2 linked regions of the Candidatus Chlorohelix allophototropha genome follow. The protein of the gene in region 1 interacts with the protein of each later gene in a pairwise test. Links are inferred from orthologs where the notes say so. Each region holds a gene or a part of one and is shown on either strand. Other genes may lie near its edges. The genes, in order: recA and OZ401_RS18665.

What was found.
Region 2: the proteins of recA (region 1) and OZ401_RS18665 interact in binary tests that used the Bacillus subtilis proteins (3 or more experiments, as listed by UniProt). The link is inferred for Candidatus Chlorohelix allophototropha from one-to-one orthologs.

Annotation. Positions count from the first base shown.
Region 1 is NZ_CP128399.1:1,605,941-1,617,854, forward strand. Bases 8,811-11,789 are described here. They hold recA (recombinase RecA), read left to right. Parts: upstream 8,811-9,721; coding sequence 9,722-10,858; downstream 10,859-11,789. Other genes in these bases: OZ401_RS06830 (GGDEF domain-containing response regulator), read left to right, coding at 8,811-9,581; OZ401_RS06840 (regulatory protein RecX), read left to right, coding at 10,937-11,677; OZ401_RS06845 (hypothetical protein), read left to right, coding at 11,695-11,789. In the rest of the region: OZ401_RS06795 (RiPP maturation radical SAM C-methyltransferase), read right to left, coding at 341-2,290; OZ401_RS06800 (DMT family transporter), read right to left, coding at 2,379-3,257; OZ401_RS06805 (acetate uptake transporter), read right to left, coding at 3,393-4,010; OZ401_RS06810 (helix-turn-helix domain-containing protein), read left to right, coding at 4,628-5,029; OZ401_RS06815 (class I SAM-dependent methyltransferase), read left to right, coding at 5,192-6,094; OZ401_RS06820 (ABC transporter ATP-binding protein), read left to right, coding at 6,178-7,731; OZ401_RS06825 (DMT family transporter), read left to right, coding at 7,721-8,656; more of OZ401_RS06830, read left to right, coding at 8,760-8,810; more of OZ401_RS06845, read left to right, coding at 11,790-11,901. UniProt on the Bacillus subtilis protein: Multifunctional protein involved in homologous recombination, DNA repair and competence.
Region 2 is NZ_CP128400.1:1,398,149-1,410,006, reverse strand. What follows is about bases 3,284-6,206. They hold OZ401_RS18665 (YveK family protein), read left to right. Parts: upstream 3,284-4,331; coding sequence 4,332-5,081; downstream 5,082-6,206. Other genes in these bases: OZ401_RS18655 (DMT family transporter), read left to right, coding at 6,051-6,206; OZ401_RS18660 (CpsD/CapB family tyrosine-protein kinase), read left to right, coding at 5,104-5,814; OZ401_RS18670 (YveK family protein), read left to right, coding at 3,544-4,320; OZ401_RS18675 (glycosyltransferase), read left to right, coding at 3,284-3,530. Also shown: OZ401_RS18685 (DUF3536 domain-containing protein), read right to left, coding at 1-542; OZ401_RS18680 (undecaprenyl-phosphate glucose phosphotransferase), read left to right, coding at 645-2,339; more of OZ401_RS18675, read left to right, coding at 2,346-3,283; more of OZ401_RS18655, read left to right, coding at 6,207-6,992; OZ401_RS18650 (GNAT family N-acetyltransferase), read right to left, coding at 6,989-7,825; OZ401_RS18645 (response regulator), read right to left, coding at 7,889-8,548; OZ401_RS18640 (histidine kinase), read right to left, coding at 8,564-10,663; OZ401_RS18635 (hypothetical protein), read left to right, coding at 10,835-11,278; proS (proline--tRNA ligase), read left to right, coding at 11,420-11,858. UniProt on the Bacillus subtilis protein: Required for YwqD kinase activity. May bring YwqD and its substrates into contact. Probably involved in the regulation of capsular polysaccharide biosynthesis.

The sequences.
Region 1 (11,914 bases):
TTTCAAGTTGGTATAACGATTGATGTTACAACAATAACTTTAATGCTCTATTAAATTAGGGTTATTGCCCTAGAAAGCTACAATTTGCAGACGATATTAGAAAACGAACAATTATTGTAAAAAAGCGAAGGGACTAAGCGATGTGATTTAAGTTAATAGAATTACTCAAAAAAACGCCAGAAAAGTTGGATATGACTGTTTTGATATAAAGCTTGAAATATTACTATAAGATGTCGAGATTACACCTACAAACCTCTTGTAGTGTAGCAAAGAATCTAGAACTTAAAGGTTAAGAATTTGTAAAAAAACTCTTGGTTGATCAGCTATATTAGGTGTTTGCTTAAGCTTTCTGCCGCAACCCTATCGGAAGAATTTTATCCAGCAGCATGTCAGATGTTTCGGCTACCGGAAGCGCGAGACTTAGGAAAAAACTCCCATCTTGCATCATCAGTCCTTTTTCACAGAATTCCAGCAACTTTGCTCTAACTTGAGAATCTGTTTCTTTAAGGTTCAGGCTCGTTTTCAAGGCTAGAGAAGAATGGGGCTTTTCGCTGCATGCATGATATAGCAGGGCATAGGACTCATCAAAATTATACTCAATTGGGTTGGAGCGGTCTCGCCTGTCAAAAATTTGCAACTCCCCAGAGTTTATGCGAAACCGCAAACTGGGCAATTCCTGCGGATTTTGCCAAGCTGTATTCCACTGTTCCACCTGATTGTTTAATTCCTCATAGGCTTTTAAGGGAAGGGATTGCTCAAACTCGTAATCAAAAAAGTAAGCTATCCGGTTCAGGTCTATGGTTTCGGGATAAGCCAATGCATAACTGGCATCCGGGCGCATGAATCGGGTTGGGAAATTCTCCCGTTCAGTGTAACTGGGGCTAAAACGCTGCAGCCACATCCGGGTTGCTATTGTAGGCGGTTCTAAATGAAACAGCTTTGACATCAGCGCAGCTTGCTGCCGGTAATCTTCCTCCGTCTCTCCGGGGAAGCCCCAGATAATTTGCCATGCCACATGTATCCGGTAGTATTTCGCCCAACGCAGCGTGTTTACATTCTGGATTCCGGTAATCCCTTTCCTCATCAGTTGCAGCACATGGCTGTTAAGGGATTCGATTCCGGGTTGGATTTGATTTATACCCGCATCCTTAAATTTTTTGATTTGACCCCTTGATTGATTGGCTTTTACCTCATAAAATAAATTAAATTTGGTAGGCAATGCAGCAAGTCGGCTCAGGTATGTGTCAGCTTCCTTGTAATCTAGGATACTGTCGGTTGCTCCCAAACAGAAATGGGGGTAACCGGATAACTCAGATAATTCTTCCAGCACCCGATCAATAGATTTCTTGCGATAATCAATTCCCATTCCATTTAACCCGCAGAAGGAGCAATGGCGCTTATGCCCCCACCAACATCCCCGCGAACTTTCAAACGGTAGCGAAATCTCGCCCAAAAATTTATCGGTGAGCAATTCAAGGGCATGGGCGCGTTCAAAATACTCGGTAAAATCGGGGGTGGGCAACTCATCTAGTTCCCGTAGAAGGGGGCGGTTTCTAGGAGTGGTAATTTGCCCGTTGCGTTTGCAGACCACACTTGGAATGTTTGCCGGGTCTTTGCCTTCCTGCAATGCCTGTAAAAATTCTGGGAATGCTTTATCTCCCTCTCCTATCACGGCATAATCTATAAAGTCTAGGGCACGTACTAGTTCAATGCCCATTTCCCCTTCAAAATTCGCCCCTCCAAAAATCAGGGTGATGTTAGGGTAGCGACTTTTTAGGGCGCGCGCGAGGGCAAAGGAGGCACAGTTTTGTTGAAAAGTGGTGGTAAAGCCGACCACTTGGAAATTATGCCAAGCTATATTTTCAACCAACTTCTCGATATAGAGGGGGGCTTCTATGCGCCGAATTTCCACCAACCGCTCCACCGTTATGTTTGCTTCCGCGGTTACTGCGCCAACAATGGCTGAATATATTTCGGGGAAAGTGTCATTCTGGTCAGGGCTGGCATCCCCAAATGCGGCAAGTGAAAACAACCACTCTCCCAATACGGGGATGATGGTTTGACTGAGACAGTAATAAGGCTCTAAACCGATTTGTTTGGCGAAGTCTAGGTTTAAATGAAAGGTGGTGGTTGGAAAGCCGTGTGCTTCTGCAATTGACTTTAGCAAGCCGATTTGCAGCGAAGGTCTTTTAAACTGTGCAAAAGGCATGGTTACCAACGCTACTGAGAGCTTTTTGCTTTCTGCCGATTCTACAACGTTATCTTCAATTTGAGTGAAATCTTGGTTCATATAACCTCCTGAACAGATTCTACAAAGAAAATGCGATTGGTTTGAAAGGTTTAAGCCAACTTTGCCAGAAAAATATTATCTGGCAGCCTCATAAAGATTTCGGTTGCCGGAATTTCAGTTCTGTTACCAGCACTACGCTTGCCAGCACTATCCCAAAGCCAAGTAGCATGCCAAGACTCACCGATTCGTTTAGGAAGAGCATACCCCATACGATGCTAAAAACCGGTACTAGAAAGGTGACGGTGCTGGTGCGAGTCGGACCGACGCTTTGGATGAGCCGGAAGAAAAGCAGATACCCTATTGAGGTGGAGAGAAACGCCAGCCCTAACACGCTCACCACTACTTCCCATGAGGGAAAGGTGGCAGGCACTCCGGTGGCTGCCAGCGGAAGCAGCAGCAGACTCGCCGTTAGCTGTTGCCAAGTGGCAAGCGTTAGTGAGGTAGTATTTCTTAAAGCCAACTTGATGTAAACGCCGGAAATCCCGAAGCAAAGGCTTGCAACCAGCGCAAACACAATTGAGAGGATCACTTCCCCGCTAAGCGGTAAGGGGCTAAGCCCTACCAACACTACTACCCCAATTAATCCCATCAAAAGCCCTGCGCCCCTACGCCAAGATAAAGAGTCTTTCAGCCAGATTGCTGCCACCAATGCAGTAAATAGTGGAGTGGTGGAGTTGATGACTGCGCCATAAGAGGCGGTCAAATGAATTGTGGCGGTGGAGATTAGGGTGAAAGGGATGGCGGAATTGAGCGCACCTACGATAAAAAAGGGAAGAATTCTGCCATCGCTCTTGAAATGCTTACGTGCTACTAGCGCGTATAGAACCAGCGCAATACCCGCTAACCCAACCCGAAGCTCAATCAGAAAGGCAGGGGCGAGTACTGGTGAAGCGATTCTGAGAAAGATGTAAGAAGCACCCCAGATAGCAGCAAGCAGGATTAGTCTCAGGAAATCCGGGAATTTCAATTGGTGGTAACTCCGGTTGACGAATTTTAAGCGCACATGAAGAAAGAACTTGGTTATTATAGCACACCGGATTGCTGTGGAAATTACAAAAGCAAGGGGCTTAAACCCCTTGCCTGATAGTATCCTTGAGGATGGCTAATTGCGTGGACCTAGGGGTAAGAGAATGCGCTTGTACAGCGGGTTTAGTACACCTGCTGCTGATACATACCATGCGCCCGCCGCTGTTGCCAGCCCTACGTAACCGCCCGCCTCACTGGTAATAAAGCCGAGGTCGGCGAGAATGAGCAGCACGAAAGCTATCTCTAGCAAGGTGAACACGGTGAACAGCGCCCAGTTAATGCGGAAAGTTGCTACCCACATGTAGAGGGTAAAGATAGCAAAAGCGATTAGGAATACGCCCACGCCGGTTTTGCCGGACGAGCCGTAGGTTACTATCTTTAGGTTTTCCATAACTTTTAATGCACCCAACGCCAACCAGAACGCGCCATAGGTCGAAAAAGCGGTTGCGCCAAAGGTGTTATTCTTCTTAAATTCCCACATACCCGCCAGCAATTGTGTCAACCCGCCGTAGAATAGAGCCAGCGGTACAAATAATTGTGCTAACTCTGGGGCGGTAATTTTGGCGTTGTTCAGGCTTAAAATGAAGGTGGTGACGGCAAATGCTGCCAATCCCAACGGACCGGGGTCGGCAATTGGGCTTTCAATTACAATAGGGCTGGATTGGGTTTGGGGTTTTTCCATACTCGTAAGCATAAAATATAATAGCTCCTCTCTGAATTCAACTGATCTTGATTATCAAAACTGTTCTCCGTCGAAACGGTGGCAAGGCAAACTCTAATAAGCCGGGGCAAAATCCCGTTGCAAAAAATCCCGATTCTTGATGAAGGCTCCTGGAAAAACTGATTCAGGCGGATCTCAAGATATTTCGTAAGGTTACTGAAGACTTAAGTTTGTAAATTTTATCACAAACAAAACAAATTTGCAAAATATTCGTTCGAGAATACTTCGAAGCTCGATTTGTACAGGCACACCTTTCTTTTCAAATTATTTGGGCTATTATGCTTGCACGCACCCTATTATTCACAACTTATCGTTTTGATTCTAACCGACTTGCATTTTTGAAAGCACAAATTTGTGAGGACTGGAAATAGCGCAAAGCTGTTAAAGTTTAGCTATCTACCTACATTTGTGGATTCTATTACAGCTATTAATTTCACCTCTAAAATTCTAATTAGTACCATTCAATACAGGGTATAGTAGAGTAAAAAGGTATTGAACGAAATTTACAAACGCCTCGAATTCTGCTAAACTTTAGGAAATGCTCTTTGTACTATCAATTCACCTGACATATAGCTACTTTGGAGATTTGTGTGGGAAGAAAACCTAAAGATGATTCTTACGGGAAGAGAAATAGCCAATCTCCTCTTGCTCTTTATCTAGACCGCCTCTGCCGCGAACGCAATATATCCTTAAGAGCCGCAAGCCTTGCAGCAGGGCTTGGCGAAGCTACTCTAGGTAATATTGTGCGCGGATACCGTCATCCTGACCCCGCAACACTGCGGAAGATAGCCATTTACTTTGGGTTGAGTGAAGATGCGTTGTTGGAGATGGCGGGTCATCGTACCACTAATAACAATACTAGTCGTCCGGAAATCAATGACCCTGAACTGCGGGTGTATCTGCTTCCAGACCGCATCAATAATTTGCCGCGCCGTGATTTAAACCTTCTTAAAGATGTCTTACGCCATTTGATGGAAGAAAACAAATCCTGATATAGGGCATATAGACGGTCAGAAAATATATATAATCTGACAGCTATTTAACCTTTTCTTAAGTTGTAAATCTGTTATAATTATCCACATCAAAGCGTGCTGCCATGCAGAATTACGTTGAAGCGAGTACAGCAATTTCAGTTTTGCTGCGGGAAGTTAAGCATGAGTTCTGAAGAAGTTCCTACCCACGTTGAAAAAAACGAAATAAATGCCAGTTTTGTACGTCATACTCCCAGCAGGCATCCCAGCGCCGATAGCGGTAATGTAAGTAATCGGTTAACCGACTTGCCGCGCGATCTGGAACCGATTCGCCATCACTGGGAACAGCGTGGTCGCAAGTATGGCTTGTCCCCAAGCGCAAGTTGGGTAGATGAGACAATGCTGCAACGTGAAGGTTTGGTACTGGCGCGCTATATCAATGATGACGATACGGTGCTGGATGCCGGATGCGCCAATGGCTATACTACCTTGCAACTGGCACGGATGCGCCAGATTCGGATTACCGGCATTGATTATGCGCCCAGTATGATTGAACATGCCAATGTAAACCTCAGTCGGGCAGGGCATATTAAAGGGGCGGCTTTTTTCAAGGTAAACAATTTCCTGAAATTGGATTTTGCCGATAATACTTTTGATAAGGTTTATACCAAACGCACCTTAATCAATCTAGGTAGCCCGATTTATCAAAAGGCGGCGATTTTAGAAGCGCACCGGGTGTTAAAACCGGGCGGACTTTTCATGGTCTCAGAAGTTACAGTACAAAGCTCTGAGAAACTAAATAGATTGCGCCAGAAATTAGGTCTGGAAGCGATGTCCCCACTCTGGCATAACTGTTATCTGGATGAGCCGGAAATTCTACGTTTTATAGAGCCTTATTTCGAAGTTAAACGCATCAAACATTTTAGCAGTACCTACTATGTGCTTACTTGGGCAATTTACCCCTTCTTTGTGCGCAATGGGCAACGTAATTATCGTGGCTTCTTGCATCGCGTCAGCGCACTTCTTCCCCAAATTGGCGATTATGGTCTACAAAAGTTGTACGTGCTGAAAAAGCGAAGTCGGTAATTTAATGTTAGACGGGTAGCAGTAGTTCTGCTAAAATATCTGCAAGTTCGCCGAAATTTTTTACCTGATTGTGAGGATTATAATTGGCTCAGCTTGATCAAAGTGGAGAAGCCCCTGTACTTGAAGTGCGCGGAATTACCAAACGCTTTCCGGGCGTTTTGGCAAATGATAATATAAATTTCAGACTACAGCGGGGCGAGGTTCTGGCTTTTCTGGGTGAAAATGGAGCGGGCAAATCCACTCTGATGAATATTCTGTACGGGCTATACCACCCTGATGAAGGGGAAGTATTACTGAACGGCAAACCGCTAAAATTCAGTGGACCTAACGAGGCAATTCGCGCCGGAATCGGCATGGTACATCAGCATTTTATGTTAGTTCCCACCCTCACCGTCACCGAGAATATTATACTGGGCAACGAAATAGCCAAAGGGGGCGGGCGTTTAGACCTCAAGACGGCTTCTAAAAATATTTCTGAGTTGAGCGCCCGCTACGGCTTAGCTTTAGACCCTAATGTGTTGGTAGGCGATCTGACGGTAGGGATGCAACAACGGGTTGAGATTGTCAAGGCTTTTTACCGCAATGCCAATATCCTTATTCTTGATGAACCCACTTCGGTGCTTACTCCGCAGGAAGCGGATGATCTGGCAAACATTATTCGCAATTTCACCGCGCAGGGCAAATCGGTTATCTTTATCAGCCACAAACTTAGAGAGGTATTGCAAATAGCTGACCGGGTAGTGGTATTACGGGGCGGCAAGGTGGTGGGTAGCGTGGATGATCTTTCCAAAGCGACTGAAGCCAGTTTAGCTTCTTTGATGGTTGGGCGCGAAGTGGTATTACAGGTTAATAAAGGTCCCTCACATCCCGGTGAAGAAGTGCTGGTGGTGCATGATGTGAAAGCGCTGGATGATCGCGGCGTGGCAATTTTGCAAGGTGCAAGCCTTAGTGTTAGAACTGGTGAAATATTGGGAGTAGCCGGAGTTGAGGGGAACGGTCAAATTGAATTGGTGGAAGTGCTGACTCATCTGCGACATGCCACCGGAGGAAGCGCAACTCTAAACGGTATGGATTTGCTACATTCTAGCACTCGCAAAATTACGGAAGCAGGCGTGGGCTATATACCGCAAGATCGGCAACGTTTCGCAATGGTGCTTTCGTTTGGCGTGGATTACAACATGGTGCTGAGTTCGTATTATCGCGAACCTTTCTCAAACGGACTAACTATCAATGAAAAAAAGGTAGATGAATACGCGCTAGAGTTGGTGAAACGGTTTGATGTGCGTACTCCTACGGTACAAACTCCCAGTGGCTCACTTAGCGGGGGCAATCAGCAGAAATGCGTGGTAGGGCGTGAATTCAGTCGCAAGAATAAGTTGATGATTGCGGTACAGCCTACTCGTGGCTTGGATGTCGGCTCAATCGAATTTATCCATAATGGCTTGGTGGAACAGCGCGATGCGGGGGTGGCAGTGTTATTGGTCAGCAGCGAATTGGACGAGGTTATGTCTCTTTCTGACCGCATCGCCGTGATGTACAAAGGACGTGTTGTAGCAATTGTTGAGGCGGATAAGGTAACTCGCGAGGAACTCGGCTTGCTGATGGCGGGTGCGGGAACAACGGCAGGTGCGGTCTAAAATAGCCGTGGCGCATGAAACGGAGGCGCTTGTCCAAGAGGTAGCGCAGCATGGCGAAGCCCAGAAAGAAAAGCGGCTTGGATTAATCTATTCGCTGGTAGCGGTTGGGTTCTTTGGAACCAGCGCAGTGATGGTATTATATGCCAATCCTGTTCCCCCGGTGGAGAAATCCTTCTGGCGACTTATTATCGCTACTCTGTTTATTTTTACTCTGCTCAAAATTACGCATGAGCCACTGGGAATCAAGCGGAAAAGTCTGCCACGTTTCGCGCTTTACGGGCTGATAACCGCCGCACATTTTGTACTTTATATTGCTAGCTTGAGCTTTACCACTGCTGCGCATACACTAACACTGGTTTATACTTCGCCCGCTTTTGTGGCAATTTTCTCAGCCATTTTCCTGAAGGAACATATCAGTAAACGGCGTTGGGGGGGGGTGGCTATAGCAGCGTTGGGAGTGGGGATACTTGCGGGGTTTGAGCCAAAGCTAACGCCTGAAATGCTGCTAGGAGATTCGATGGCGCTGGCTTCGGCAGTTGCCTATGGTTTATACTCAATTGCGGGTAGGCGTGAAAGGAATAACTATTCGCTCTTATCCTACGCTTTTGGGTTGTACGGTTTTGCCATGCTATGGATGTTTCCGGCGGCTTTGCTCAGTTTTTCATTAGGAGAGGGGTTTAAGTTATACTCGTGGGGACCGGCGCTGGCGCTGCTAGGGCTAGGGATTGTGCCGTTAGGCTTAGGTCATACGCTTTACAATGCCGGGTTGCGCCGCTTGAATGCTACCTATGTGAATGTAATTGCGACACAAGAAGTAACGTTGGGGGTATTTTTTGCTTGGGCATTCTACGGTCAGGTTCCATCCATTAGTTCGCTATTTGGAGCCTTAGTTACTCTTTTAGGGGTGTTGGTAGTTCTGATATAGTGTATTGCAAACCGGGCGATTTAATTTATAATATTAGGGACTGATGGGACACTGTTTTATCTTCAAGGAAAACCTGCAAATCATAGAATGAGAGAACATTCCCATGACTAAAATTCTGGTTGTTGACGACGAGCCTTTTATAACCGATATGGTGGAGGCAACCCTTGTAGCGGAAGGCTATGAGGTAAATAAAGCCTATAGTGGCGAAGATGCACTTACCTCTATTCAAACTGACCCACCCGACCTCGTTTTACTTGATTTAATGCTTCCCGGGATGAGTGGCTATGATGTCAGTCGTTTTATGCAGCGCGAAGCTCAGTATAGCCATATACCAATAATCATGGTAACCGCCCGTAGCGCTACTCACGACCGTAGTTCTGGTTATGAAACTGGTGCGGATGATTACATTACCAAGCCTTTTAACCCGGATGAATTGTTGATTCGGGTGCGCGCCCAGTTGCATCATGCCAACCAAACGGATTTTTCTAAGCTAACCGGGCTTCCGGGAAGTCGTGCGGTGCAAATGGCTATTCAGAAGCACACAAAATCAAATAAACCTTGGTCAATCATCTATGCTGATATTGAAAACTTCACTTCTTACAATGAAGTTTATTCTTTTCAGAAAGGCGATCAAGTCCTGCGGAAAATTGCCGGCATTTTGAAGCAAGCAGTGGACGATAAAGGTAACAAGGATGCTTTCGTAGGTTACGCCGGGCGCGATGACTTTGTAATAATCACAACCCCAAACCATACCGATGCTATTATCAAACGTGCTGAAAAGCTGTTCAAGGAAATTGCAGACGATTTTTTCAATTCTGCTGACCGGAAAAACGGCTATTTCTCTTATGTTAATCATGCCGGTTTAAGTTTAAAATTACCCCTGATGTCTCTCTCTTTCGATATAGTGGACAACGGCGGAGATTAAAGAACAATTGACTAATTGGCACAAATGGGCTAAAATCCTGATGTAATAATAGAACAAATCTTCCGATTTGATGCATATTCAGGTTGAACCGTGTCAAATAAAAAGCCTTAACCGGCAGAAAGTGAAAAAGCGAGAAAAATATGGCTAAAGGTAGCTCTAAAAACTCGGTAGAGAAGGAAGAAAAAACAGTTACTGAAAAAGGGACAGATCGCGAGCGCGATAAAGCTATCGATACTGCCATAACTCAAATAGAGCGAGCCTTTGGTAAAGGCTCAATTATGAAAATGGGCGATGCTAGCGCAAAAATGGCGGTTGAGGCTATTTCTTCCGGCTCAATTTCGCTGGATATTGCGCTAGGTGTAGGTGGAATACCGCGCGGACGTATCATCGAAATTTACGGTCCTGAATCTTCTGGTAAAACTACGCTAGCTTATCACATTGTTGCCGAAGCTCAAAAAACGGGTGGAATTGGCGCATATATAGACGTAGAACATGCGGTTGACCCGATTTATGCCGGTAACTGTGGTGTTGACCTTGACAACCTCTATATTTCTCAACCGGACACGGGTGAGCAAGCGTTGGAAATTGCCGAAACCTTGGTACGTAGTGGCGCAATTGATGTGGTAGTGATTGATAGTGTGGCTGCGCTTACTCCTCGCGCCGAAATTGAAGGCGACATGGGCGATTCGCATGTCGGTTTGCAGGCACGTTTGATGTCGCAAGCACTGCGCAAATTGACGGCTGCCGTCAGTAAAAGCAGCACCTGCCTTATCTTTATCAACCAATTACGTAGCAAAATCGGGGTGATGTTTGGCAATCCCGAAACCACTACCGGCGGTAATGCTCTCAAATTCTATGCTTCGGTGCGCTTGGATATTCGCAAGGTGGAAGCGATTAAGAATGGACAGGAAGAAACCGGAAACCACGTGCGGGTTAAGGTAGTAAAAAACAAGGTTGCGCCTCCTTTCCGCAAAGCTGAATTTGATATTATGTTTGGGACTGGTATCAGCAAAGAAGGCGATTTGATTGATGTCGGTGTCCAAATGAACATTATCCGCAAGAGTGGGGCTTTCTTCTATCTTGGCGATGCTCGTCTTGGGCAAGGTCGTGAAAATGCCAAAGAATATCTCAAGCAAAACCCTGATGTAGCGGAAGAGATAGAAAGCCAGATTCGGCAGCAATCTAACCCTGACCGTGCTTTGCCTTCGGGTAATGGCTATGGTGTAGCGGTTATTGAGCCTGAACCGGAAGATGAAGCCGAAGACCTCGAATTTTAAACTGCCTTTGGGTTTTAGGCTACGGGCTTCAACAGCTTGTAGCTTGAAACCCGATTTATTTTATAAAGCCGGAAATACATGTTCAGATCAAATAAACCGCCACAACCACAGTTTCACGGGAGTGGTATTATCACTTCGGTTGATACCCAGAAAACCGACCATGAGCGAGTCAATATATTTCTGGATGGGCAATATGCCTTTAGCCTAACCGCTATATTGGCGGCAGAGCAGCGCCTTATCGCCGGGAAATATCTGGACGCTGAAGCGGTGGCAGAACTACAAAGCGCCGATCTTTACCATCGGGCATTGTCGGCAGCGTTAAATATGCTTTCCCGCCGCGCTCATACCGAGGCGGAAATCCGCAACAAACTTAAGCGTGCTTACCCCGATATCGCTACTTCCACCGTTTCGCGCGTATTGGCTCGTTTGAAAGAGCTAAAATATCTGGATGATGAAGAGTTTGCGCGTATGTGGGTGCAAAGCCGCACTAGTTATGCGCCGCGCGGAAGCTTGTTAATCAAGCGCGAGTTATCGGCTAAGGGGGTAAAAGAGGAACAGATTGATGAAGCAGTCAATGCTGTACTGGCTACTCCGCAAGAAAGCGAGGATGGCGAAGAGCGCACGTTGGAGGAGCAGCAGGCTCTAGAACTGGCGCGGCGCAAGGCACATAGCTTGGCTGGCGAAGATTGGGCAGGCTTTTACCGCAAAATGGGCGGCTTTCTGGCACGGCGTGGTTATAACTTTTCGATAATCAATGAGGTAGTACGGGAAGCTTGGAAAGAACTTAAAGAAGAGTCTCCGGGCGAGGATTTGGAGTAATAGAAGGAAGCGGAACAATGAAGAAAACCTTTACAGCTATGTGTGTTTACGAAGATGGTAGTAAGGATGAAGCGGTGGTGATCGTTACCAGCGAAGGTACGATTTTTCAGGTAGCGTGGGAAATTTCTAACGGCGAGAAAGACCGGGCGGTAATCGAAGCGGAAAGCGCCGAAGAAGCGTTTGCGATCTGGTGTGAGGATAACGGCTTTGTAGCCGTATCCTAAAATATGCCCGCTT
Region 2 (11,858 bases), on another replicon or contig:
ATGGTTTCAACACTATCATGATAAGCTTGCCATGGGGCAAGTATAGTAAATTTTATACCGCAATCTGCCAATAATTCCAGTACGGTACTATTTACGGCTGCCTCAGCCAACCACATGCCTTCAGGCAAATGTCCGAATCGGCGCTGAAAATCGGCAATACCCCACTCAATTTGCACCCGCATATCTTCAGGTCGGGCAAGGGGCATAATCACATGGTTATAAACTTGCGCCAGCGCGTTACCATAACCGTATTTTTCAACATTTGAACTGTCGGCTTGAATAACATTGCGGTAGGTAACAGGGTCATTTTTTTCGAGCCAAGCCGCCAGCGTAGGTCCAAAGTTAAAACTGATATTGCGGTAATTATTCAACTTGGCATTAGGGCTATAACACTCTGCTGTAATCTTATCGTTAAAATTAGCGTAAGGTTCAGCGCCCGGCTCAGGCGGAATAAGCCCGGTGAAGGGGTTTTCCCTAGGCGGTTGGTAAAAGTGACCGTGTATGCAGATTTGTACACTGGAACTTTCGACTTTACCAGTCAAGAATGAGGTCTCCATAATTTTAAAATTTGATTGTGTCTATGCTATAATAGCATAAATTCGGGCTGCTCACCCGCTTATGGAATTGCTGGAGGTAATTATTAGTTGAGTTCAGTTGAACAGAATAAACCCTTTAGCTCTGACCAAGAAACCTTGTTCAGAGAAAGAGGAAACACCTCTGCGACTCTGGAGTTTGAGAAGCTTTCAGAAATGAACAACGAAATCAAACCTTTTAAATTCGGGCATCCCGCCGATAAGGACGATGAAGCCCCGAAATGCCAGTTTGATATTTCAGGCTCTTTCCAGATTTTGAATTCAAAACACGCCACGCTAAACCAGAACCAGAACAAATCGACAGCAAGTCGGGAACGCCTGTTTTACGCCCTGCGGCTGGTAATGGATTCTTTACTAATTTTGCTGGCATTTGGGCTGGCTTATTTCGTGCGCTATGTTTTACAGATTGGGGTTGAAGTTCTTGAAGAATATCAAGTTCCCTTCACCAATTATATTCCAATTGAGTTAGCCTACACCTTCGTTTTGTTAGTCACTCTCCATTTCAAAGGTTTCTATCGCCGAAAACAGGTGCTCTCATTTCTTGACGAACTCGGCACTATCCTCAGTTCTACTCTAATCGCAGTTGCCAGTATGATGGTGCTGGTTTTCATCAGCCGTCCACTGGCTTTTAGCCGTCTCATGTTTGTTTTTCTAATCCCTACAACCATTTTAACGCTGGCAATAGAACGCATCGTAGTTAAGAGGATAAGACGCTCACTGTGGCATCGTGGAATTGGCGTACGTAGGTTACTGGTAGTAGGAGCGACAGATGCCGCCTCACGTCTGATGGATGCAGTAGTAGCCAACCCAGATCATCGCTATCGGCTGGCTGGTTACGTTGATGATGAAACCCGCTTTTCGGAGTGGATTTTACCACCACGCTATTTGGATGGGCAACCGGTATCTTGCCTAGGTACTTTTGATAACTTGAGTGCACTTTTATCTTCGCATAAAATTGACGAAGTTATTATCGCCCTACCCGCAACGCACCATACCACTATCAACGATATAATAAATATATGTAGAGAAAGCGATGTTGATTTTAACCTGATACCCGATATTTTTGAGATGCGCCTCGACTCGTTGAATTTCACCGAGATTAATGGCGTACCACTGATTGGATTCAAGGGTACTAATCTAACTGGTTGGAATTATGTTTTAAAACGGGCGATGGATATTACCTTAGCACTCACCACGCTAATAATCCTCTCCCCGTTCTTATTATTGATCGCCTTGCTTATCAAACTGGATTCTAAAGGACCGATTATCTACAAACAGACCAGAGTAGGCAAACACGGTAAAACCTTTACCTTCTTTAAGTTCAGATCAATGAAGGTAGGCTCAGATCAGCAACTGAATAACCTGACCCATCTCAATGAAACCGGCGGACCTACTTTTAAAATTGCCAATGACCCTCGCCGTACCAGATTGGGGAAATTCTTGCGTCGCACCAGCCTTGATGAATTACCTCAGCTTTTTAATATCCTGTTCGGGCAAATGAGCTTCGTTGGACCACGCCCACCAATTGATCGAGAAGTGGAACAGTATGAGGAATGGCACTATCGCCGCCTTGAAGTGGCATGCGGGCTAACTGGTTTATGGCAGATAAGCGGGCGAAGCAAACTCTCGTTCGACGATATGGTGAAATTAGATATATACTATGCTGAGAACTGGTCGCTCTGGCTAGATTTTAAAATCCTGATTCGCACAATCCCGGCGGTTCTTAAGGGGGAGGGAGCATACTAGGAATCAATGAAAGTTGCACTTGTACACGATTACCTGAACCAATATGGAGGAGCCGAGCGAGTGCTGGAAGCAATAGCCGATATGTTTCCAGAAGCCCCAATCTACACTTCCATTTATGATAAGAGATTGATGGAAGGAAAGTTTCCGGGTCATAAAATATATACCTCTTTTATGCAACGATTTCCGGGTGTTCTCAAACGCCATCAGATATATTTGCTGGCTTACTCCTTTGCTTTTGAGCATTTTGATTTGAAAGACTACGATGTGGTTATCAGTAGTAGCAGCGCATGGGCGAAGGGAATAGTTACTCCTCCCAATACCCTGCACATCTGCTATTGCCACGCCCCAATGCGCTTTGCTTGGGATACCCAAGATTACGCCCGCAGAGAAAACATGAGTCGGCTGGCTAAAATCGGGTTGCCTTTGGTAATGGAATTTGTTAGACTGTGGGACATATCTAGCGCCGCCCGACCACACTTCTATGTGGCAAATTCGCAAACCATCGCAGGGCGTATCAAAGAATACTGGGGACGTGAGGCAGTAGTGATAAATCCCCCGGTAGAGGTTGAGCAAATCCCCTGCAATTATGGTCCGCGTGAAGATTTTTATTTGATGGCATCGCGCCTAATGCCCTATAAACGTTTGGATGTTGGGGTAAAAGCGTTTCGGGAACTGGGATTGCCCTTGAAAATTGTGGGAACCGGACGCGATTTGAAAAATTTGAAGGATTTGGGCGGCTCAAATATTGAGTTTTTAGGCTATGTATCGGACGAAGAATTGTATGAATTATTCGGTCAATGTAAAGCCTTCATCCAAACCGGCGCGGAAGATTTCGGGATTACTCAGGTTGAGGCTATGGCAGCAGGTGCGCCGGTAATCGCCATCAAGCAGAACGGACCCGCCGAAGTAAACATCGAGGGGCTAACCGGAATGTTCTTTGATGAACAGTCTCCCCAATCTCTAATGGAAACAGTACAGCGTTTTGAGCAAATGAGCGCCCAATTCGACTCACATATAATTCGCAAGCACGCGGAAACTTTTAGCCGTGAAATCTTTATCAAACATTTCCACGAACAAATTGACTTTTGTGTACGCGAATTCAAAGCAGCACAGCAAAAAAAAATTTTGGCGATACGCCCTTTGAGTGATACGGCTGAAATGCCCAATATCAAAGAGCAAACGGCGCAGTAACAGGTAACAGGGAATGGAACTCAGAAAATACGGGCGAATCCTTTTTAGATATTGGTGGATAGTGCTGCTCTTTACCGTTGCGGGCGGAGCGTTAGCTTATATCCAGTACAAATCCACTGCCTCCAATTACCAAGCAGCTTTTGAGGTCAATGCCGGGCGCAACGACCCTCCACCTGACCAAACCAACAAAGGTTTTCAGGACTATTTCAATTATTACCAGTTTATCTCGTCTGAATATGTGCTAGATGACTATGTAATGATTGTAAAAGGCAGCGTCTTTTTAAACGACGCAGTGGAAAAGCTGAAAAGCACCAAATACCCGCTATCCCCGGAAGAACTCAAGGGCAATTTCGATGTAGAGCGTAAACACCGCGAGATTACCTTCACGGTGCATACTGACACCGAAGATAAGGCGTTGGTAATATCCAAAGCGCTGGCTGATACGATTGTGCAAAACGCCGGTAAATATATTGCACATGGTGATAATACGCAGTTTTCAGCTAATTTGATTGATTTCCCGACCAGTGCGGTATTTAACAGTGGGCGCAACCTACTTGTATCCAGTATCCGGCTCATAGTGGGTCTCATTTTGGGAGTAGGGTTAGCTTTCTTGCTGGCGTATCTTGATAACAGGCTGAGAACTCCTGAAGATTTCAAGGAAGCGCTGGGTTTACCCATAATTGGGGTCATCCCTGCAAAATCGCTATTACCTTTCGGACAAAATAATAGCAATGGTGGTAATTATAATCCTAGTAGCTCCGAGCCAGAGCAAATATCGGCGCGGCGGTAACAAAGGGTGTTATGCAACTCAAGGATTATATAAACGTCCTGAAAAAAAGATGGTGGCTGGCATTGCTGGTAGCAATGGTAGCGGCAGGAGTAGCTTTTGGATATAGCCTCAGCCAGCCAAAAACCTATCAGGCTATCGCCAAATTGCAAGGTGATGTGGGCAAACCGGATAATAACCTGTGGGCTTCACTAAAAGAGCAGATAAATGGCTACCCTGCCCGTTTCGACTCGGTTGAGTTTGCTTCTGCCATTAATGAGCGGGGCAAATTTGATCTTCCAATTGACGAAATCAGAGGCAAAATCAAAGTACAGGCGCGACCAGCCGAATATACCTTTGTAATTACCGTAGATGATACGGATGCAAAACGTGCCGCCGCTATTGCCAACACCTCCGGTCAGATTCTGGTGGATGAAAACGAGCAAAAAATTGCCGGATATAACCAAGATCAGCAGACCTATATTAAATTAACCAGTCCTGCCGCAGTACCTGATAAGCCTAACGGACCGCGTACCAACCTTAACACCGCCGCAGGAGCAGCATTAGGACTTGTCATTGGTTTGATATTTATTTTTGCTGTTGAGTTTTTTGACGATACTATTAAGAGCGAAGAAGAGTTAAAGCGTTTGACCGGATTGACGGTGTTGGGAAGTGTACCGATTTGGAAAGGTACAAGAAATGATTCCTCTTACAATTCAACTATTAACACCGATGCCGCTGCGAACAATTCAAGACCGATCAAAGCAGGCAGCAAACGCGATTAACGGAAGGATTTTTTAACCTAGCATGAGCAATTCCAGTATAGGGGGTATAGAGAAATTGGTGACATTGGCAGATCCGCGTTCACCTGCCGCCGAAGCATACAAAGACTTACGCACCAATATTCAATTCAGCGGGCTTGATCGCCAATTACGCGCCTTGCTTATCACCAGCGCGCGCCCTGATGAGGGCAAATCTGAAACACTAGCAAATCTAGCGGTGTCCTTTGCCCAAGCCGGAAATAAAGTTTTAATGATAGATTGTGATCTGCGCCGTCCGAGTCTCCATATTCTTTTCGGATTAGAGCAAGAACCCGGTCTATCAAATGTCATTCTTGAAGCGGGCGGGTTTGCCTCGTCTTCAAAGAACGGTTCAGGGATTGGTTCAATCAAATTCCCGATCCTGGAAACCGGCGTGCCAAATTTGCGGTTGCTACCAGCCGGGTTGCAAGCTCCAAATCCTGCCGAGATTCTTGGCAGTAACCTGATGCGCGAAATAATCGAGCAACTTCGCGGAGAAGCTGATTATCTTTTCTTTGACTCGCCTCCCCTTTTGGCAGTAACCGATGCAGCAGTATTATCCACTCGTTTGGATGGAGTGCTGTTAACGTTAAAAGCCAATAAAACCAAGCGGGATGATGCTAAAGAAGCGAAAGAACAACTCGAAAAAGTGCGCGCCAATATTGTAGGCGTGGTGCTGAACGAGGTGAAAAGCGGCGCAAACCGCTACAGTTATTAATTATAGGATTGAACTAAATAGAATGAACCTGTTGAATTTCCTTTCATTAAGCGCATCCCCACCTCCCTGCCGCGCTGTAGCGCAGTAAGCAGGAGAGGCATACCCCCAATTATTCCCTCAATTCAGCTATAGGCATAATTGCCAAGTAGCTTGTTTTTGGATTTTGCCTCCTTGTTTTTCACTTTATGTAAAGTTAATTAGATTATGATTCACCGTGTAAAACCGGAGGTTAATATATGATTGGCTCAGAAGAATTAATACTCACAAAGCAACAGGAAAAAAAGAGAAGCGGTGGAATTGTGCTTCTGGTGATGGCAGCAGGGATTTGGGGAACAGTCGGGGTTTCCTCGGCACTGCTCAATCGGATAGAAAGCACACCCGCGCTAACAATCGGCTTTTTGAGGCTGGCTTTTTCTGCTCCCTTTCTATTGGGAGTAGCCTTTTTCACCACCCGACGCAACCCGTTCAAAGCTAGATTGCGCGATTTACCGCTGTTCGCCGCGCTGGGAATCGCAATGGCAAGTTACCAGCTTTTTTACTTTATGGCTATTCCCCTCTCCAGCGTAACTCTGGTAGTAGTAGTGGCGTTATGTAGCGCACCGGTAATAGTCGCGTTACTCTCGATACCGATTTTTAAAGAGAAGTTGACGGGTTCGGTTATCCTAGCGCTTGGACTGGCGCTGGCAGGAACGGGCTTGCTAACCCTAGGCGGTAGTAGTAACAGTGGTGATTTTCTCAAACCGGAGTATCTACTTGGAGCGTTGCTGGCTTTAGGAGCAGGGCTATCGTACTCAAGTATTACTATCTTGTCCAAACTAGCAACACGTCACACAAAGTCCGGCAACAGCCAAACAATGGCTCTATCGTTTACGTTTGCGGCGATTCTGTTGCTAGGGGGGGCTTTGCTCACGGGGAATTTAAAGCTAAACCTAGCGCCGGGAGTTTGGATGATGGCGGCATACTTGGGACTGATACCAACCGGAGTAGCCTACATAATTTTTATGCAAGCGCTCAGACGTGCCACTGCCACCGCCGCTTCAATCGTTACTTTGTTAGAACCGGGAGTGGCAGCTTTTCTGGCATGGTTGTTGCTGGGTGAAAGCGTTAGTCTCTTGACACTTGCTGGAACAATAATGCTGGTAGTAAGTGTATGGATTCTCTCAATTAGAAAAAGTTAACGACGAGAAGGCAGGAAATAACTTTCGCGTACATAGGCTGTTTCTAAACCGAGTCGGTGGAGGTTATGCTCCGAGCTTCCACCGTAAGGGGTTTGAGCGGTAATTATTTGTCTGCCGCGCCGCAAGGCTTCTTCAAGCATAGCCCGCAAGAGCGCACTCTGTACACCATGCTGCCGAAAATCCGGTAGGGTACTGGCGGAATAAAGCCCGGCATAATTGCCGTCTTTACTTAAAAATAGAGTTGCGCCCCCTGCGAGTTGGTCATGAATATATGCCAAGTAGCAAATTTGCTGGGGATGCCCAACACTTGCCCTACTGACTGCCTCCCAAGTTCTGCGGAAACCGCCTCTCAATTCAAACCCTTCACATACCACTTGTGCAAATTCTTCACGTTGTTCAGGAGTTACCAGCCGTATTTGAGCCTCTACGGAATGATTCTCTGCTAACGGGGGGAGACTACCGGGAATATAAGCAAGAACACTGCTACGAGCTTTAGAAGTAAAACCGCGCTCTTTAAGCAAAGTTGATAAGTTGGTCGGCTTTGAATGGTTTTCAATCACATAAATAGTACAGGAAACCTTCAGAGCATAAGCGCGTTTAACTATTCGGTCTATGTCATCGCTAGAAGCGGGTTTGCTTAGTCCTAAACCAAGTACGCGGTTCAAAAAGCTAACATTCGGAGCTTCGGTGCTGGCAAATTGGAATAGACCGTTGCTGATAATAATGTTCAACCCCAAATCCATCATAGACGGACCAATAGATTGGAAAAATACTGAGTAGGACTCCATTTCATAACTCTCGAATTGTCCCACCTCCAACTCGTTTATTTGCATCTATAACCACTCCGATAATTGGTTTCTATAAAATAAAGGTTCAACACCACCTAGAGATATTCGTTAATTTGCAGCAATTCCACGCTTTACAGCATATAATGCGGCGTGCGTTCTGCCCGGTAAGTTCAATTTATTGAGAATACTACTCACATGAGCTTTTACCGTTTTCTCGCTTACCGAGAGGTCACGGGCAATTTCCTTATTGCTCATTCCTTTGCCTAATAAGCCGAGAACTTCACGCTCACGTTCGGTCAACTCTTCAATCGCATCCGCTTCCTTAGGAGGAGCTAACACCTCATGCATGAGTTTCTTGGCAACTTCAGGATGCAATTGGACTTCGCCACGTTCGGCAGCCAGCACCGCTTTCACCAAATCTTGGGGCTGTACATCTTTTAGCAAATAGCCGGTAGCGCCGCTACGAATAGCAGTGAACACTTTCTCGTCATCGGCAAAGCTGGTAAGTGCAATGACTTCGGTTTCAGGGCGCATCAACTTAATTTCTTTGATAGCAGTCAGACCATCCATAACAGGCATAACTAAATCCATCAGAACTACATCAGGATGCAATTCTTTGACTTTTTGAAGAGCTTCCTTGCCGTTGCTGGCTTCGCCCACCACTTCAATTTCGTCTTGCAACTCAAGAAAAGTTATAAGACCTTGGCGTACAACCGCATGATCATCAACAATCAAAACTTTAACCGATTCGTTGCCATCCGTAGCCATTTCTTATAAGCTCCTTTAATATATTCCTAAGCCAACCGGACGCGGCGCTACCAACAAAGGCAAAATTACTCTTATTTTAGTACCTTCACCGGGTTTACTTTCTACATGTAACGCACCACCGGCTAATTCCGCTCTTTCCCGCATACTGGTCATACCTAGAGATTTTCGTTCTGTGCTACCACTGTTAACTACTTCCTGTGGGCTAAAACCTACTCCGTTATCGTGTATAGCTAACTCGGCTTGCTGGTCATCTATTGTCAGTTTAATAAGAACCTTGCTTGCCTGAGCATGTTTCATAATATTATTCAAGGCTTCCTGAGTAATGCGATAAAGGGTTTGTTCATGCTCATTAGAAAGTCGTCGTTCTCCGAATACATCAAATTCAATATCCAGATGTTCCTTTACCTTGACCGACTCAATATGTTTTTGAAGGGCTGTAATCAAGCCCTGTTCTTCCAAAGCAGCAGGGCGTAATTGAAAAATTAAAGCGCGCATTTCCGCCAACGCCCCTCGTGCCATAACCTGCAAACGATCGAGTTGCGCCTCAACTCTCTCAGGTTTTTTAATAAGCATTGCCCGCGCCGATTCGGCAGTAAGAGTAATGCTGAAAAGAGTCTGAGTAACCGAGTCGTGCAGGTCGCGCGCCAAACGGTTGCGTTCCTCTAATGCAGCTACCAGTTGCGCTTGTGAATATAGTTGGGCATTTTCTACTGCAATACCAATCTGGCTACCGATGGCTTTATATAGAACTATATCATTATCGGTGAAGTTTTTTCGGAAATCGCTGGTCATAGCAATTACGCCCACTACGCCACTACTACTGGTAAGAGGGATACCCAAATAGCTCCTGATATAGCTTTGTGTTTGTATATCTGGATGAACTCGCGAGTCTTCAAGCACATTATCATTTAGGTAAATTACTTCGCCGGATTCGGCAACTTGCCCGGTCATATATTCGCCCACCTTCAACCCTTTGTTGAAAATATTCAACGACTGATCTGATTGGGCGCGATGCAACACTAATCGCAAAATCTGGCTATCAGGCGAAACTAGAAAGACCGCACAACGCTCCATTTCCGACACCGAAATAAGTTCTTCCATTGCGTCATTAAGTACCTGATCGAGGTCGAGAGAGGCACTAATAGAAGCCATTACACGGTTGACAGCAGTTAATTCGCGGTTGCGGCGGCGAGTCTCATTTAAGGAAGATTGCAGACGATTGCGGGAGATTCTTAAATTTTCCGCCATGCGACCCATTGCCCCGGCAAGGCTGGCAACTTCGTCATTGCCTCGCGATTGAGGAACAGAGACATCATAATTATCTTTGTGGATGGCATCAGCCACAGAGGCAAGCTCACGAAGAGGGCGCGTTATGCTGCGAGTAATCAAAGCTGCTACTATAATGCCGCCGAGAGTGGTCATCAACACCAGAACCAAAGATAATATGGTAATCAAAGTACCCTGATCACGTGCCGCTTGGATTTTACGAGCAATTTCTTCACGATATAAGCTAAGGTCGTTATTGATGGCGGTAATCAGGTTATTCTTTTGTTCGCGCGCCACCCTTTCATAGGTGCGAATAGCAGTAGTTTTGAAATCTTCAAGGTTTATAGCGCGAATCTGATTAATTGTGGTAGAAAACTTATCGTACAATTCTTGGGTCTGGCTGGCGCTACGTTGAGTTAGAGAAAGCGATTCAAAGGCTTTATTTAGCTGAGCATTGGCATCTTCATAAATCTTGGTAGCTTCAGAAAATTCCTTATCCGTATCAGCCGGATCAAGGCTAAGAAGCACACCACGTGCGGCGTTAAACTGGCGCTCTACTGCCAGTTCCAAACGTAATACCGAGTCTGTAACCTGTTGGTCAAGTTCTTCCTGAGTACTCAGGCTGCTCCCCGATTGGCTGGTATAAAGAATGGCAGCAAGAGCAACCACGAGACCCATGAAAGCCATAGCCAAGAACCCGGCAAGAATCCGCCCACCTAAACTATTTCGCAGCGGGAAAACACCACCCTGAGAAGATTGCTTGTACAGCTCTTCAGTTCCAGAATGGGCAGCCGCTACTTGTGGCTGGTTGCCAATATTGAGTTTGTTCCTATCCAGCGAATCGGGCATGCTACAACCTGTTCATTTTGAGTTCAACGGCTGCTTAGCTACTACAGTGAAGATATAAATGAAGGTTATATAACGCTAAATATTATACTAATTTCCTTTGACCTATACAACAGTTAAAATATTATGTTAAAATGAATTCAAACGACTGTAGTTATGGAAAGGAGAACCCGGGTGGCTAAGCAAACGCCAAAAGCCAATAGTGCTGCAATGGTCACAATTTTCGATTTTTTCACTTTCTTTCTTGGTCTGGCGATGACTACTTTGGGGGAGTTCTTTGCGCTGGCGGGCGGAGCAAATATAAACTTCGGGCTGGCTGTTTTTAGTGTTTTGATTATTATAGTTGGTATCGGTATCAGCACTATCCGCGAACTAACCAGCGAAAATGCCGATGACGAAGACGGCATCCGTAAAATTTACGGCTTTGTATGTTTTATTACCGGAGTAGCGCTAGTGGTTATACCCGTAGTCAGAGCAGCATTTTTGCTTATAAACGGCGGTATGGATTTAGGCAATGCCCTGCTTTTGAGCTTCTCGGTGGTAGTAGGCGTAATTTACATTTTTCTTGGATATTCATGGGCAGGCGCGTTCGACCCACCACCCGATAGCGATTATTAATTCTCGCCGCACCGGGTGGATTCAAATTTCACAACCTGTAGCAGGTATCCTAGGGCGGCTGAAAAGCCGCTCTTATAGTATAATTTGCCTTGTGCAATAAAATCTTTTGTCAAAATTTCGCATTTCTTGAAGAAGGACGGTATGGCTAACGAGGAAAAGTACGTCGAGGAATTAGCTGATAAAGAAGACGATTTCAGCGAGTGGTATAACGAACTGGTAATTAAGGCGCAACTCGCCGATTACGCGCCTGTACGCGGCTGTATGATTATACGCCCTTATGGTTACGCCCTTTGGGAAAATATTCAGCACACGCTAGACACTCGGTTTAAAGAGACCGATGTGGTCAACGCTTATTTCCCACTGTTCATCCCCAAGAGCTTCCTTGAGCGCGAAGCCGAACACGTAGAAGGCTTTGCTCCTGAAGTAGCATGGGTTACACGAGGTGGCGGAGAAGAACTGGAAGAACCCCTTGCCGTGCGCCCTACCAGTGAAACTATCATCGGCTACAGCTATGCCAAGTGGGTACAAAGCTATCGCGATTTGCCCATCTTGATTAACCTTTGGAATAACGTAGTACGTT